DNA from 2 places in the Flavonifractor sp. DFI.6.63 genome. Region 2 is predicted to be linked to the other one. Evidence: riboswitches for the same ligand, from Rfam matches in the RefSeq annotation. Region 2 holds a riboswitch; the other holds the start of a gene.

What was found. Region 2 has a riboswitch for lysine ahead of NE547_RS14105 (3-keto-5-aminohexanoate cleavage protein). Riboswitches for the same ligand answer to the same signal wherever they lie in the genome.
Region 1: another riboswitch for lysine. It lies ahead of asd (aspartate-semialdehyde dehydrogenase); the one in region 2 lies ahead of NE547_RS14105 (3-keto-5-aminohexanoate cleavage protein).

What each region holds. Positions count from the first base shown of each region.
Region 1 covers NZ_JANGBE010000006.1:44,360-52,337, reverse strand. Annotated here, with positions in the region: gene NE547_RS04735 (O-acetylhomoserine aminocarboxypropyltransferase/cysteine synthase family protein) at 1-770, opposite strand, end outside; gene cysK (cysteine synthase A) at 815-1,747, opposite strand; gene NE547_RS04725 (Rrf2 family transcriptional regulator) at 1,902-2,333, shown strand; gene dapB (4-hydroxy-tetrahydrodipicolinate reductase) at 2,551-3,315, opposite strand; gene dapA (4-hydroxy-tetrahydrodipicolinate synthase) at 3,335-4,225, opposite strand; gene asd (aspartate-semialdehyde dehydrogenase) at 4,235-5,320, opposite strand; lysine riboswitch at 5,480-5,659, opposite strand; gene NE547_RS04705 (SpoIID/LytB domain-containing protein) at 5,763-7,409, shown strand; gene queA (tRNA preQ1(34) S-adenosylmethionine ribosyltransferase-isomerase QueA) at 7,406-7,978, shown strand, end outside.
Region 2 covers NZ_JANGBE010000031.1:7,193-15,170, reverse strand. Annotated here, with positions in the region: gene NE547_RS14125 (hypothetical protein) at 1-323, opposite strand, end outside; gene NE547_RS14120 (helix-turn-helix domain-containing protein) at 444-764, shown strand; gene NE547_RS14115 (hypothetical protein) at 1,005-2,012, shown strand; gene NE547_RS14110 (DNA mismatch repair protein MutS) at 2,015-3,502, shown strand; lysine riboswitch at 3,605-3,783, shown strand; gene NE547_RS14105 (3-keto-5-aminohexanoate cleavage protein) at 3,903-4,724, shown strand; gene NE547_RS14100 (L-erythro-3,5-diaminohexanoate dehydrogenase) at 4,978-6,021, shown strand; gene NE547_RS14095 (L-erythro-3,5-diaminohexanoate dehydrogenase) at 6,081-7,124, shown strand; gene ablA (lysine 2,3-aminomutase) at 7,228-7,978, shown strand, end outside.

The DNA.
Region 1 (7,978 bases), on a different contig from region 2:
CCTGCGGTATCCGTGAAGGAAACGCCATGGTAGCTGGGATTGGGAGCGGCGATAGGGGCATATTTTCCGTTGGCGGCCCAGTCAAACGTTCCGGAATCCACGATGATACCGCCTAACGTAGTGCCATGACCGCCGATGAATTTGGTGGCGGAGTGGACCACCAGGTCTGCGCCATGCTCAATGGGGCGGATCAGATAAGGCGTGCCGAAGGTATTGTCGATGACCAGGGGCAGGCCGTGCTTGTGGGCAAGGGCTGCAAGGGCGTCGATATCCGGAATATCGCTGTTGGGGTTCCCGAGGGTCTCCAGATAAATGGCTTTGGTATTCGCCTGAATGGCGCGCTCCACCTGCGCCAGGTCGTGGACGTCTACGAACGTAGCGGAGATGCCGTACTGGGGCAGGGTATGCGCCAGCAGGTTGTAGCTGCCGCCATAAATGGTCTTCTGCGCCACGATATGCTCTCCCGCCTGCGCAAGCGCCTGAATGGTATAGGCGATGGCCGCCGCACCGGAAGCCAGCGCCAGGGCGGCCACGCCGCCTTCCAGCGCCGCCAGACGCTTCTCCAGTACATCCTGCGTCGAGTTGGTCAGCCGGCCGTAGATGTTGCCGAGGTCCGCCAGCCCGAAACGGGCTGCCGCGTGAGCCGAGTTTTTGAACACGTAAGAGGTGGTCTGATAAATGGGCACCGCCCGGGCATCAGTGGCAGGATCGGGCTGCTCCTGGCCAACGTGAAGCTGGAGCGTCTCAAAATGATAAGGTTGCTTACGCATAAAGCGGCCTCTCTCTCTTTCTGTTTCTCATTTTTATGGCAGGGTCAGTCTGCAAACAGGGGGGTGGAAAGGTAGCGGTCGCCGGTATCGGGCAATAGGGCGACGATGGTCTTACCCTTGTTCTCCGGACGGCGGGCCAGCTGGATCGCCGCCCATACGGCTGCGCCGGAGGAGATACCCACCAAAATCCCCTCCGCGCGGCCGATCTGACGGCCGGTGGCAAAGGCGTCGTCGTTCTCCACGGCGATGATCTCATCATAGACGTTGGTATCCAGCACCGCAGGGACAAATCCGGCGCCAATTCCTTGGATCTTATGGCTTCCGGCGGTACCCTTACTCAGCACCGGGGAGGCCGCCGGCTCCACCGCTACGATCCGAACCGCCGGGTTCTGGCTTTTCAGGTATTCGCCCACGCCGGTGATGGTGCCGCCGGTGCCGACGCCGGATACGAAGAGGTCTATCGTCCCATCCGTATCCGCCCAGAGCTCCGGGCCGGTGGTAGCCTTATGCACAGCGGGATTGGCCGGGTTGACAAACTGACCGGGAATAAAGCTGTCTGGAATCTCCCGCGCCAGTTCGTCGGCCTTGGCGATCGCCCCCTTCATCCCCAGAGCGCCCTCGGTCAACACCAGCTCGGCGCCATAGGCGCGCATCAGCTGGCGGCGCTCTATGCTCATGGTCTCCGGCATGACGATGAGGATGCGGTAGCCCCGGGCCGCCGCTACGGAGGCAAGGCCGATCCCGGTATTGCCCGATGTGGGTTCGATGATGACGGAACCGGGCTTCAAAAGCCCCTTTTGCTCCGCATCGTCGATCATGGCTTTGGCAATGCGGTCCTTGACGGAACCTGCGGGGTTAAAATACTCCAGCTTGGCCAGGATACGGGCCTCTAGGCCAATTTCCCGTTCGATGTGAGTCAGCTCCAGCAGGGGGGTCTTGCCAATCAGTTGGTCTGCACGGGAATAGATGTTGCTCATATTTAATACCTACTTTCATACTAGGTTTATATGAATAATATACCTTGTCATCGACCTTGTCAATCCTTCTGCCACATTTTCTCTATCCGCCCATTGAAAACCTATTAAACCTATTGTATAATTGGTTAAACCAACGAAAGTGAGGATGTCCTCAATGATGATCTCGACCAAAGGCCGTTATGCGCTGCGGGTCATGATCGACCTGGCAGAACATCAAGCGGACGGCTATATTCCTTTAAAGGTGATCGCGGAGCGGCAGGATATCTCTGAAAAGTATCTGGAGAGCATTTTGAAAGCGCTGGTACGGGAAAAGATACTGACCGGTCTGCGTGGGAAGGGGGGAGGCTACCGTCTGGCCAAGCCGCCGGAGCGCTGTACCGTTGGCAGCATCCTGCGCCTGACCGAGGGAAGTCTCGCTCCGGTTGCCTGCCTGGAGGATGACGCATACCAGTGCCCCCGCATGGCGGACTGCCGCACGCTGCCCATGTGGCGAAAGCTGGATGCCATGATCCGTACGTTTTTCGACGGCATCACCATTGCGGACCTCATGGTATCAGGCCGACCGGGCAACGAATATATTATATGATGGGACAGCCTGGACGGAACCGACACAAAAAAGCCCCTCAGAGTACGCGCCCGAAGGCGCGTACTCTGAGGGGCTTTTTTGAAAAATGGAGCGGGTGCTGCCGTTATCTTTTTTCAGCCTGCAGTGCTTTTGCCCAAACGGCGTTTTCAAGCGGCTAAGCGGTCGTTTTTGCGCCCTGAAAAAGCGGGACCCGGAGAATCCCGGGCCCCGCTTCAGGTTACTTGAATTGTTCGACCAGGTCTGCCATGGAATAGAGACCGGGGGCGTCTATGCCGGCCAGGAAACGCGCCGCCTTCACCGCGCCGGAGGCAAAGACCTCGCGGCTCAGCGCGGAGTGACGCAATTCGATGACCTCGTCCCGCCCGGCAAAAAGGACCTCGTGATCCCCCACAATACCGCCGCCCCGTACGGAGGAGATCCCGATCTCGTGGGCCTGACGGGCCCTGCGGATACTCTGGCGTTCATAGACGTACTCCGACGTATCGGAAAGCCCATCCGCCGCCGCTTCCGCCAGCATCAGAGCCGTACCGCTGGGCGCATCCAATTTTTTGTTGTGATGGCGCTCCACGATCTCCACGTCAAAGCGCTCGCCCAACACTGCCGCCGCCCTGCGCACCAGGTCCAAAAGCACGTTTACCCCAAACGACATGTTGGCGGAGCAGAAAATAGGGATCTGCCGTGCGGCCGCGTCAATCGCGGACAGCTGCTCCGGAAGATATCCGGTGGTGCACAGTACCAGAGGTATCCGGCGGGTCATTGCAAAGTGCAGCAGCGCGTTCAGCGCCGCCGGTGAGGAAAAATCCACGACCACATCGGCCTCGCCCCGGAAGTCGGCCGGGGAGGCGAAGACCGGAAACTCCCGCTCTCCCGCCCCAAGAAGGTCAAAGCCTGCGACGATCTCAACATCCGCTTCGGCGGTGCAGATCGCCTCCACCGCCCGGCCCATCCGGCCGTTACAGCCGGAAATGATCAGCCTTGCCATGTTCCACATCCCTCCCGCGTCAAGAAAGGATCCCGGCGCTTATCATGGTCTGGCGCAGCGTTTCCAGATGCCCGTTGGACATATCGCACAGGGGCAGCCGCAAAGAGCCCACATCATAGCCGGCCAAATTCATAGCGGCCTTGATGGGGATGGGGTTGACTTCGAGAAAGAGCGCGTCGATAAAATCCATATACCGCAGCTGAAGCGCGCCGGCTTCCCCGAATCTGCCTTCCAGGCAGAGGTGGGTCATTTGGATCATGATCTCCGGCGCGATATTTGCCACCACGGAAATGACGCCCTTGGCGCCCAGACTCATCATGGGCACCACCTGATCGTCGTTGCCGGACCAGACGTAAAAATCGTCGCCGCAGATTGCGCGGGTGTGCGCCAGCAGGGAAAAGTTTCCGCTGGCTTCCTTGACGCCGTTGATCTTGGGATGCCGGGAGAGAATCTGATAGGTCTCCGCCGTGAAGGAAACGCCGGTCCGGGAGGGGACGTTATAGAGGATGATGGGCAGATCCACCCGGTCGGCTATGTATTCATAATGCTTGATGAGACCAGTTTGAGACGCCTTGTTGTAATAGGGAGTCACATGCAGCAGAGCGTCGGCCCCGGAGTCCTGAGCGTGCTGGGACAGGTAAACGGCGGCGGATGTATCGTTGCTTCCCGCGCCGGCGATGACCTTGACCCGATGATTGACCCGCTTGACACAGTATTCCACGGCGGCAATATGCTCCCGAATGGAAAGGGTGGCGCACTCGCCGGTGGTGCCGCAGACGCAGATAGCGTCCAGGCCGCGTGCGATCTGCTCGTCGATCAGTCTGCCGAACCGATCGTAATTGACAGCGCCGCTCTGGTCAAATGGGGTCACAATGGCGGAGCAGGCTCCGGTAAAAACAGGTTCTCTCATGATAGGGGGTTACCTCCTTAGAATGTACCCCTCCGCGCACAGCAGTTCGGCCAGCAGGACGGCTCCGCCCGCTGCGCCGCGCAGGGTATTGTGGGAAAGACAGACAAACTTATAATCGTACTGGGTGTCGGGCCGCAGACGGCCCACGGATACGGCCATGCCCCCCTCCAGCGCGCGGTCGAGACGGGTCTGGGGGCGGTCTGGCTCCTCAAAATAATGCAGGAACTGTTTGGGCGCGGTGGGCAGGGCCAGCTCCTGGGCGCGGCCCTTGAAATTTGCCCAACTGTCTTTGATCTCCTCCGGGGAAGGGGTGTTTTGGAAGGTGGCAAAAACAGCGGCCATATGGCCGTTGGAGACGGGGACGCGCAGGCACTGCGCGGTGATGGCGGGCGACGCGGCGTTGACGATCACGCCGTTTTCCACCTTGCCCCAGAGCTTCAGCGGTTCACGCTCGCTCTTCTCCTCTTCGCCGCCGATGTAGGGGATGACATTATCCACCATTTCCGGCCAGGTCTGGAAGGTCTTGCCCGCACCGGAGATGGCCTGGTAGGTGCAGACGAGCACCTTTTCCAGACCAAAGCCGCGCAGGGGGTGCAGTGCGGGGACATAGCTCTGGAGGGAGCAGTTGGACTTGACGGCAATGAACCCGCGCTCCACCCCCAGTCGCTTTCGTTGGGCCTCTATGACCTGAATGTGTTCCGGATTGATCTCCGGCACCACCATGGGCACGTCGCTGGTCCAGCGGTGGGCGGAATTATTGGAGACCACGGGGCACTCATGGCGGGCATACGCTTCCTCCAGCGCCTGAATCTCCTCTTTCTTCATGTCCACGGCGGAGAAGACGAAATCCACTTGGGCGGCGATCCGTTCCACATCCTCGGCGGCATTCATGACGACGAGGTTTTTCGCCTCCTCAGGCATGGGGGTATCCATGGCCCAGCGGGTACCGATGGCTTCCTCATAGGTCTTGCCGGCCGAACGGCCGCTGGCCGCGATAACGGCGAGCTGGAACCAGGGGTGGTTTTCCAAAAGGGTCACAAACCGCTGACCGACCATACCGGTACCGCCAATGACGCCGACCTTGTACTTTTCCATAATCAATGACCTCCATCGTTCATGATGTATCCTATTCCATTGCCGGCTCGTTTGAGACCGGCAAAACCGGATCGAAGCAAAAAATAAATCAGCAGTTTACAGAACTGCTGATTTTGTACTATAATGTCAAAGACGATTTGCCTTTGACAAGATACCCCAAAAGCAGACAGCGCTCCACCGCGGCGCGCGGCGACAGTCGGACGGCTCTTCGCCGGGCGACCAGGAGCGGGGCTTCCGTGGACCGGGCTCCTTCGGCGGCGTCCCCTTTCGCAGCGGTTCCAGGGGCCACCGGAGCCCTCCCCGCGCTACTGTTGAACAGCCGCGACCTCTGTTATGCTAATAACGCCTATGGAATTGAAATTTTAAAAATTGTACCACAATTCGAAGAATCGTGTCAACAAAACCGGGATGTGAGAATTGACAAATGAAGCAAGGGAAATGTTTGAAATTTATACAACTTGCAGCCGCCCTCCTGATGGTTTCCCAATGGATGGGTGCAGCGCCTGCCCAGGCGGCCTCGGTACAGGTGAATCCGACCATCCGGGTGGGGCTCTTTTACGGCGGCAGCGCCCTGCCAGGGGCAAATCTGCTCAACGAAGTGGGTTCCGGGTACCGCTTCGGCTATTTTGACGGCAGCCTGCGCTTTGTTCCGCTGGGCAGCACGGCGAAAACTGCGATCTCCATGGTAAAGGATCAGACCGTGTATTACGGCACTGTGGGCGGCTGGGCTGGATATTACGACTCCATTTCTTCCGGCATTGCCGTGGGGGGCTATCATCTCCAGCTTCCGGAGCGCTATGCGGACTTCCAGTCGGCGTCTGCGGCGGCCTGCCGGTATGCCGGCGCCTTCCCGGCATGGATCGACGGAGCCTATTACGTCAGGCTCGGCGCCTACCTGGACAGCGCCTCGGCACAGAACGCACAGGCCGCGGTGCCCGGAGCGTCGGTGACGGCCCCGTCGGGCACGGGCGTTTCGGTGGTGGAGACGGGGACCGGAACGATCCTGTTCCAGTTCGACAGCGCCGACGGATGGGCCATGGCGGTCCAGCCCGGTCTGGATGATACGGTCAAGACCCGGACTATTTTCCGGGGAAATACCTATTACGGCGCGTTCCAGTACCGGCGCAGCGGCGGCAATCTGTCGGTGAGCAACGTGCTTCCCATGGAGGATTATGTGCAAGGGGTCATTTTGTCCGAGATGAGCGCCTCCTGGCCCTTGGAGGCACTGAAGGCCCAGGCGGTATGCGCCCGGACTTACAGCTATGCCAAGCTGCTGGATCAGCGGCACAGCTCCGACGGCTTCGATATCTGCAACACGGTCCACTGTCAGGCTTACAGGGGGATCGCCGGCATGAGCGACGCCAGCCGCCAGGCGGTGGAGGCCACTTATGGCCAATATATCTGGTATAACGGCGGCTTGACCGAGCCAGTCTATTTTTCCTGCGATGGCGGAGCTACGGAAGACGCGGGGAACATCTGGTATGAGGACACGCCCTATTTGAAAGGGAAGACGGATCCCTATGAGGCCGCTGTATCCGATAAAATTGAACGCTACAGCTGGAGTGTGACCTATACCCGCCAGGAGCTGACTGATCTGCTCAACGGCAAGGGTTACGCCAATTCCGGCATCGTGGACGTTCAGGTCACAAAAACGTCGCCCACGGGGAATGTACTGGCAATTACCTTTACCGATTCGGCGGGAAAAAGCTTCACGAAGACGAAGGAAGACTGCCGGACATTTCTGGGACTGCGTTCCCAGCGCTACAGCATTTCGGGCGGAAGCGGAGGTTACGCGGTGAACGGGGAGGGGACGCTGCCCTCTGTGAGCGGCGTATACGCGGTGGACGGAAGCGGAACGGTATCCCAGCTGCCCTCCGGCCAACCCTATGTCATCGGCGGCGACGCCGCGGTGAAGCAGTTGGCCCCATCCGCCGCTTCGGGGGGCGATACCTTTACCATCGCCGGAACCGGCTGGGGCCATCACGTGGGTATGAGCCAATGGGGCGCGTATTCTATGGCACAGCAGGGCTATACTTATTGGGATATCCTGCAATTCTACTATACCGGAATCGAGGTGCGCCAGCCATAAAGACCGCTGATTTTGATTTTTACCTGCCGGAGGAACTGATTGCACAAACTCCGCTGGAGCGCCGGGATGCCTCCCGGCTCCTGGTGCTGGATAAGAACACGGGGGCGCGGCGGCATATGCATTTTTACGATTTGCCCGCCCTCTTGCGCCCGGGCGACTGCTTGGTGCTCAACGACTCCCGGGTCCTGCCCGCACGGCTTGTCGGCCACCGCGTGCCCGGCGGCGGCGCAGCGGAGGTGCTGCTGCTCATCGACCGGGGCGACAAGGTGTGGGAGTGCCTGGTCCGGCCGGGACGCAGGCTCAAGCCCGGCGCGCGCATTTCCTTCGGAGACGGCGCCCTCACCGCTGAGGTGCTGGAAGTCTGCGAGGGCGGCAACCGCCTGGTGCGCTTTGACTATGAGGGTATTTTTTTGGAAAAGCTGGAGCAGCTGGGCAAGATGCCCCTGCCGCCCTATATCAAGCAGGAGCTGGAGGACCCGGAGCGCTATCAGACGGTCTACTCCCGGGCGGTGGGCTCCGCCGCCGCGCCGACGGCGGGACTGCACTTTACCCGTGCGCTGCTGGAACAG
Region 2 (7,978 bases):
CGCAGCCAGGTACACAGGGCGCAGAGCTGCCTGCGCGTCCGGTTGGGCGTGCCGTCCACGTAAAAGGTCATATAGGCCAGCTCTTCCGGGCGGTGGACCCGGGCCTGCCAGAGGGCGCGGGAGACGCTCTGTTTGACCGACGCGGCGGAGACCCGGTATGTGACGCCCAGCCGGATGAACACTTCCCGGTCCGGTTCCCACCCCGCCAGGGCCCACTCCAGCGCGGTTTTGATGTACCGCCACCCCTGATAGCGGCGAGCGATCCCAAGGCAATACAGGATTACTTCCGGCTGTTTTTCCATCCGAATTTCGCCATAATTCATATTATCGCCTCCACAATATCAATTATATATATTTTTAATATATAAATCAATATATTTTGAGTATTATAAATACCGCTCTGTCATGATCCTTTTCATGTAAAATAGCACTGACAGGTGGTGATGCAATTGGAATGGAATATGGAGCAAATTGCACGCCGAATTGCATTTTTACGGAATCAGGCCGGCATTTCTGCCGGTAAAATGAGCGAAGCGCTGCACATGAGCAAATCCTACATCAGCAAGGTAGAGCGGGGCGAAATCCTTCCGCCCTTTCCTGTATTTTTTGCAATCTGTGACTATTTGGGCATCACGCCCCGGGAGTTTTTCGATGATGAAACTCCCTGTCCCCAGCAGCTGCACCGGCTGATGGACGCTTTAAAGGCGTTGGACGCCAAGCAGCTGGATGCGCTCGTCAACCTCGCGGAACAAATGAAACGCTAGAGCCGGCGGCCGGAACGGGCCCCGGCTCTGTTGTTTTCTGGGGCGCCCGGCGGAAACGCGCCCCCCCATTGACAGAATCGTCCAAAGGCTTCTATAATACTCTCTGTTGAATCAACCGCGCTGGGGTCGAACGGCCCTTTGGAACCGTCCGGATCGGATTCGGCCACGGCCGCAATGCGTATTTCCGCCGGCATGGCGCGCCATGCCGGCGAACGGCGCAGGATTTCCTGCGCGATGGAGGTGCATTTTTTGAAAAAGCTCCTGGCCCCCCTGGTGGGGGACGCGTCCCCGGTAACGGTGATCGGGCTGTGCAAGAACGCGGGGAAGACCACCGCCATGCGCCGCCTGATGGCGGAGCTGGAGGAGGAGTGCCTGGGCCTGACCTCGGTGGGCCGGGACGGCGAAGGCACCGACCTGGTGACGGGCACGGAAAAGCCCGACCTGTACATCAAAGCCGGCGACCTGTTCGCCACGGCCCGGGGCATGCTGCCGCTGTGCGACGTGACGGTGGAAGTGGCCTGCCTGACCGACGTGATGACCCCGCTGGGCGAGGTGGGCGTCTTCCGCGCCCTGTCCGACGGGTATATCCAGCTGGCGGGACCCTCCGCCGCCGGGCAGCTGCCGCCACTGTGCGAGGTATTTGCATCCCTGGGGGCGGACCGGGTGCTCATCGACGGGGCCGCCGGGCGCAAGTCGCTGGCCGGGGCCGGGATCGAGGGCGCCGCGCTTTTGTGTACCGGCGCTTCGCTGGACCGGGACATGGACCTTGTGGTGGCCGAGACCGCCCACACCTGCGCCCTGTTTGCCAGCCGCCGCCCGGAGCACCCCGCCCTCTGCGCCGCGCTGGACGCCTGCGCGTCCCGCTTTGCCCTGTTCACGCCCGAGGGCGCGCCGCTGGAGCTGCCTCTGGACGAGGCCGGCGCCCCCCGCTGGAACAAGCTGCCCCGCCGGCGCTGCGTGCTGTGGGCGGCGGGCGGGATCACCGACCCGCTGCTCAAGACCCTGGCCCGCCGGGGCGCGCCCCTGACCCTGGTGGCGGCCGACGCCACCCACGTGCTGGCCGGACGGGCGGCCTGGGATCTGTTCCTCCGCTCCGGCGGCGCCCTGGCGGTGCGGCGGGAGCTGACCATCGCCGCCGTGGCGGCCAATCCCTGGTCGGCCTACGGCTGGCATTTCGATCCCGATCAATTCGTCTCCGCCCTCCGGCGGGTCCTGGACCTGCCGGTGGTGAACGTGAAGGAGGAGTAACCATGGAACTGACTCACGAGCTGCGCGAACATTCCGGCCTGCAATGGGTGCTGGACCGGCTGGTCCCCCTGTCCCCCTTCGGCCGCGCCGCCGCCCGCGCCCCCCGGTGGTACGGCCCCGGGGAGGAAGCCGCCCTGGCCGACGAGCTGGACAATCTGGCCCTCTCCCTCTCGCTCTGGGACGCCAAGCAGCTCCCCGAGCCGGAGGAGCAGCCCTGCTGCTGCGACGCGCCCAAGGCCGTCCGGCCCAAGGAGCCCCCCCTGCGCGGCGTGACCCGCTGCCTGCCCCTGTTCCATGATATCCGCGGCAGCTTCGACCGGGACCCCGGCAACCCTTTTGACCTGGTGGAGCTGTTTGAGATCAAACATTTCCTGGTCACGCTGGAGCAGGTGCAGCAGGCCTACGCGGCCCTGCCCCCCTTTGCCGGGATCGCGTTCCCTCCCATGGACGCGGCCCTCGCCCTGGTGGACCCGGACGGCCGCCGCCTTCCCGCCTTTTCGGTGCTGAGCTCCTACCACCCCGGTCTCGGCCCCCTGCGCGAGCAGAAGGCCAGGCTGGAAAAGACCATCCGCGCCGCCTCGGAGGCGGAAAAGCCCGCCCTTCTGGAGCAGCGGCGGGAGCTGGCCGTGCGGGAGGACCAGCTGGAGCTGCTGGTGCGCCGGGACCTGACCTGCAAACTGATGGAATATAAGGCGGACTTTCTGGCCAACATGGACGCGCTGGGACGTCTGGACCTGATCTTCGCCAAGACCAAGCTGGCCCGGCGGTACGGCTGCCGCCGCCCCGTGTTCTCCCGGGACGGCTCCATCACCCTGCGCGGCCTGCGCCACCCCCAGGTGGCCGAAGACCTGCTTGCCCGCGGGGAAGCCTTTACCCCGCTGGATCTGGAACTGAACAAGGGCTGCACCGTGATCACCGGCGCCAATATGGGCGGCAAGACGGTCTCCCTGCGCTCCGTGGTGCTCTCCCTGCTCCTGTTTCAGTGCGGCTTTTTCGTCTTCGCGGAGGAGGCCCGCCTGCCCCTGTTCCACCATGTGTCCCTCATTCTGGCGGACAGCGGCCCCGGCGCGGGCGGCCTGTCCTCCTTCGGCAAGGAGGTCCACCTGCTGGACCGCCTGCTCCAGCACACCCGGGGCAGCTTCTTCTTTGTGGCGCTGGACGAGTTTGCCCGGGGCACCAACCCTCAGGAGGGGGCCGCCCTGGCCCGCGCCCTGGTGCGCCACCTGGGCACCCTGGACTGCGTGGCCCTGATGACCACCCACTACGACGGCGTGTCCGACGTGGCCACCGCCCACTATCAGGTGGCCGGGCTGGTACGGGAGATCGACGGGGACGAGCATGACGACCCCCGCCGCCGCATCGCCCGCCGGATGGATTACCGCCTGCTGCCCGCCCCTCCGGGAGCGCCCTGCCCCCGGGACGCCCTGCGGGTATGCCGCCTTTTGAAGCTGGACCCGGAGCTGATGGAGCTGTTCCAGGCCGACCTGTAGTTCGTTTTTTCTGTCAATTTTTTCAGCACAAATTTGTACAAAAAAAGTGTTGACAAATACCATGCTTTGGGATATATTGACTTTGTAAACAAGTAAATAACATGCATGGATAGAGGCGCGGAGCACAAGGTAACAGGCACGATGGCAAGGGCGGGCGAGCCCGATGCGGCCTGTGAATGTGTGTGCCGCCGAAGGGGGACGCGTACCGTACAACCCTCCCCCTGAGCCGTGGGCCCAGCGCTTACGGATTGTCATGAGTAACATGAAGCGCTATTTATGATGGACAGAGCCGAAGCACGGTCCTGTTGGTCATAAATAGCGTTTTTTGTTTTTGTGGAGCGCTGTCCCGTCGGTTTTTTTCCAGACGGGTCGGCGCGTACTTTTTTGGAGGAGGTATTTTATGGAAAAGCTCATCATTACAGCGGCCATCTGCGGCGCAGAGGTCACCAAGGAGCAGAATCCTGCCGTCCCCTATACCATCGAAGAGATGGTGCGTGAGGCCAAGAGCGCCTTCGATGCCGGCGCGGCCATCATCCACGTCCACGTCCGCTGGGACGACGGGACCCCCACGCAGGACAAGGAGCGCTTCCGCGTCATTATGGACGCCATCCGGGAAGCCTGCCCCGGCGTCATTCTGATTCCCTCCACCGGCGGTGCCACCGGCATGACCCCGGAGGAGCGCCTGCAGCCCACCGAGCTCTTCCCCGAGATGGCTACCCTGGACTGCGGCACCTGCAACTTCGGCGACGATATCTTTGTCAACGACATGCCCACCATGCGCGCGTTCGGCAAGCGGATGCTGGAAAACAACATCAAGCCCGAATACGAGTGCTTTGAGATCGGCCATCTGGACACCATCCTGACCATGGCCAAGAAGGGGCAGGTCCCCGGCGCGCCCATGCAGTTCAACTTCGTGCTGGGCGTTCCCGGCTGCACCCCCGCCACGCCGGGCCACCTGGATTATCTGGTCAAGATGATCCCCGCCGGCTCCACCTGGACCGCCACCGGCATCGGCCGCAACGCCTTTACGCTGGCCGCCGCCGCGATCGCCATGGGCGGCAACGTCCGGGTCGGCTTTGAGGACAACCTGAACCTTTCCCGCGGCGTTCCCGCCAAGAGCAACGGCCAGCTGGTGGAAAAGGTCGTGCGCCTGGCCAGGGAACTGGGCCGCGAGATCGCCACCCCCGACGAGGCCCGCGCGATCCTGTCGCTGAACAAGTAATCCACGGGAATTTCCCAACCGCACCCACAAAACACTCCCCAACCTGGAATCCCTTATTTCCCAAACTGGAACCCCAATCTCCCCAACCGAAAACCCGATTTCCCAAGCTGGAAACCCGATCTCCCCAACCAGGCAAAAACTCCCCAACCAAACGCAGCGCACAGACCCAATCTCCCCAACCAACGCACAGACCCAATTCTCCCCAACCCGAACTATCCCACAGACCGAACAATTGAAGCAGGAGGAATTTACTATGCAGAAAAAAGGCAACAAGTACGGCACCCACCGCGTCATTGAGCCCAAGGGCGTTCTGACCCAGGCGGCTTACAAAATCGACAACAACATGGACGAGATCTACTCCAATGAGATCCTGTGCAATGTGACCGCCCTGAACATCGACTCCGCCTCCTTCACTCAGATCTCCGACGCCTGCGGCGGGGACGAGCAGAAGATCGGCGAAATGATCATGGGCATCGTATCCGAGCGCGGCAAGCAGCAGAATCCCGTCACCGGTTCCGGCGGCATGTTCATGGGCAACGTGGCCAAGATCGGCGACGATCTGAAGGGCAAAATCGATCTGAAGGAGGGGGACAAGGTCGTCTCCCTGGTCTCCCTCTCCCTGACCCCCCTGAAGATCAACAAGATCAAGGCCATCCACAAGGAGATCGACCGTGTGGACGTGGACGCTCAGGCCATTCTGTTCGAGAGCGGCATCTACGCCAAGATGCCCGACGATATGAGCGAGCCTCTGGCCCTGGCCGCCCTGGACGTGGCCGGCGCTCCCGCGCAGGCCCGCAAGCTGCCCAAGGAGGGCGACGATGTGCTGATCCTGGGCGCCAACGGCAAGTCCGGCGTTCTGTGCGCTTACGAGGCGCTCAAGAAGGTCGGCCCCAACGGCAAGGTCGTCGGCGTTGTCCGCAATCCCAAGCAGGTCCAGGGTCTGATCGACCTGGGCGTCTACACCGACGTGATCGTGGCCGACTGCACCAAGCCCGTCGAGGTCATGGAGGCCGCTCTGGCCATCACCGGCGGCAAGGAGTACGATATCTCCATCTGCTGCGTGAACATTGAGAACTGCGAAATGGCCGCCATCCTGCCTGTCCGCGACGACGGTCTGGTCTACTTCTTCTCCATGGCCACCTCCTTCACCAAGGCCGCTCTGGGCGCCGAGGGCATCGGCAAGGACGTGACCATGATCGTGGGCAACGGCTACACCAAGAACCACGCCGAGATCACCCTGAACGTGCTGCGGGAGAATGCCAAGATCCGCAAGCTGTTCGAGGAGAAGTACATCTAATCAACAAGATACGGGGGAGCGGGCCGCGGCCCGCTCCCTTCCAAGCGGGAGGTGGACCCATGCAGAAAAAAGGCAATCGGTACGGCTCTCACCGGGTCATCGAGCCCAAGGGCGTCCTGACCCAGGCGGCCTACCGTATCGATAACAATATGGACGAGATCTACTCCAACGAGATCCTGGTGAACGTCTCCGCCCTGAACATCGACTCGGCTTCCTTTACCCAGATCGCCAACGAGGCCGGACACGACGATGAGAAAATCGGAGCCAAGATCCTGGAGATCGTGGCGGAGCGCGGCAAGCAGCAAAACCCCGTTACCGGCTCCGGCGGCATGTTTATGGGTACGGTCGCCCAGCTGGGCGACGATCTGAAGGGGAAGATCGACCTGAAGGAGGGCGACCGCATCGCCTCTCTGGTCTCCCTGTCCATGACCCCCCTGAAGATTAACAAGATCCTCGCGATCCACCAGGATATTGACCGGGTGGAGGTGGATGCCCAGGCCATCCTGTTCGAGTCCGGCCTGTACGCCAAGCTTCCCGACGACATGAGCGAGGAACTGGCTCTGGCCGCCCTGGACGTGGCCGGCGCCCCCGCCCAGACCCGCAAGCTGGTCAACCGGGGCGACAGCGTTCTCATCCTGGGCGGCGCGGGCAAGAGCGGCATGCTCTGCTGCTATGAGGCCATGAAGCGCTGCGGCGCTACCGGCCGCGTAGTCGCGCTGGTCATCAGCAACGAGGACGCACGCCTGCTCAAACGTCTGCGCCTGTGCCATGAGGCCATCGTGGTCAGCGCCACCGAGCCGGTGGCGGTACTGGAAGCCGCGCTGGAGGCCAACGGCGGGCAGGAATACGACGTGTCCATCTGCGTGGTCAACGTGAAGAACTGCGAGATGAGCTGCATCCTCCCCGTGCGGGACGGCGGCACCGTCTACTTCTTCTCCATGGCCACGTCCTTCACCAAGGCCGCTCTGGGCGCCGAGGGCGTAGGCAAAGACGTGACCATGATCGTGGGCAACGGCTACACCAAGGGCCACGCGGAGATCACCCTGAGCGAACTGCGTGAGAACGAGAAGCTGCGCTCCTATTTCCAGGCCAAATACGTCTGAGGGGGCGCGATCCCCCGCCCGCCGCAAAACGGCGGAACCTCTGTAAGGCGCCGGGGACCCGGCCCCGGTCCATCAAAATTATGTAGAAGGCGGTGCTCTTATTATGATCGAATCCCGTCGCCATATCCTGTTCCCCAACGTTTCTGATGAAGAGTGGAACGACTGGCACTGGCAAGTCAAAAACCGTATCGAGACCCTGGAGGACCTGAAGAAGTACGTGGAGCTCACCCCCGAAGAGGAAGAGGGCGTCAAGGCCTGCCTGGGCACCCTGCGCATGGCCATCACCCCCTACTATCTGTCTCTGATCCAGCCCGGTGATCCCCGCGATCCCGTCCGGCTGCAGGCCATTCCTACCGCCAAGGAGCTGCACCAGGCCGACTCCGACCTGCTGGACCCCCTGCACGAGGATGAGGACTCCCCGGCGCCCGGTCTGACCCACCGTTATCCGGACCGCTGCCTGCTGCTGATCACCGACCAGTGCTCCATGTACTGCCGTCACTGCACCCGCCGCCGCTTCGCCGGCCAGCATGACGCGGGCATGCCCGTGGATCAGGTGGATCAGGCCATCGAGTACATCCGCAACACCCCTGTCATCCGGGACGTTCTGCTCTCCGGCGGCGATGCGCTGCTCTGCTCTGACGAGCGCCTGGAGTACATCATCGCCAAGCTGCGCGAGATCCCCCACGTGGAGATCGTCCGCATCGGCTCCCGTACCCCGGTGGTCCTGCCCCAGCGCATCACGCCCGAGCTGTGCAACATGCTGAAGAAGTATCACCCCATCTGGCTGAACACACACTTCAACCACCCCAACGAGATCACCCCCGAGGCCGCCAAGGCCTGCGCCATGCTGGCCG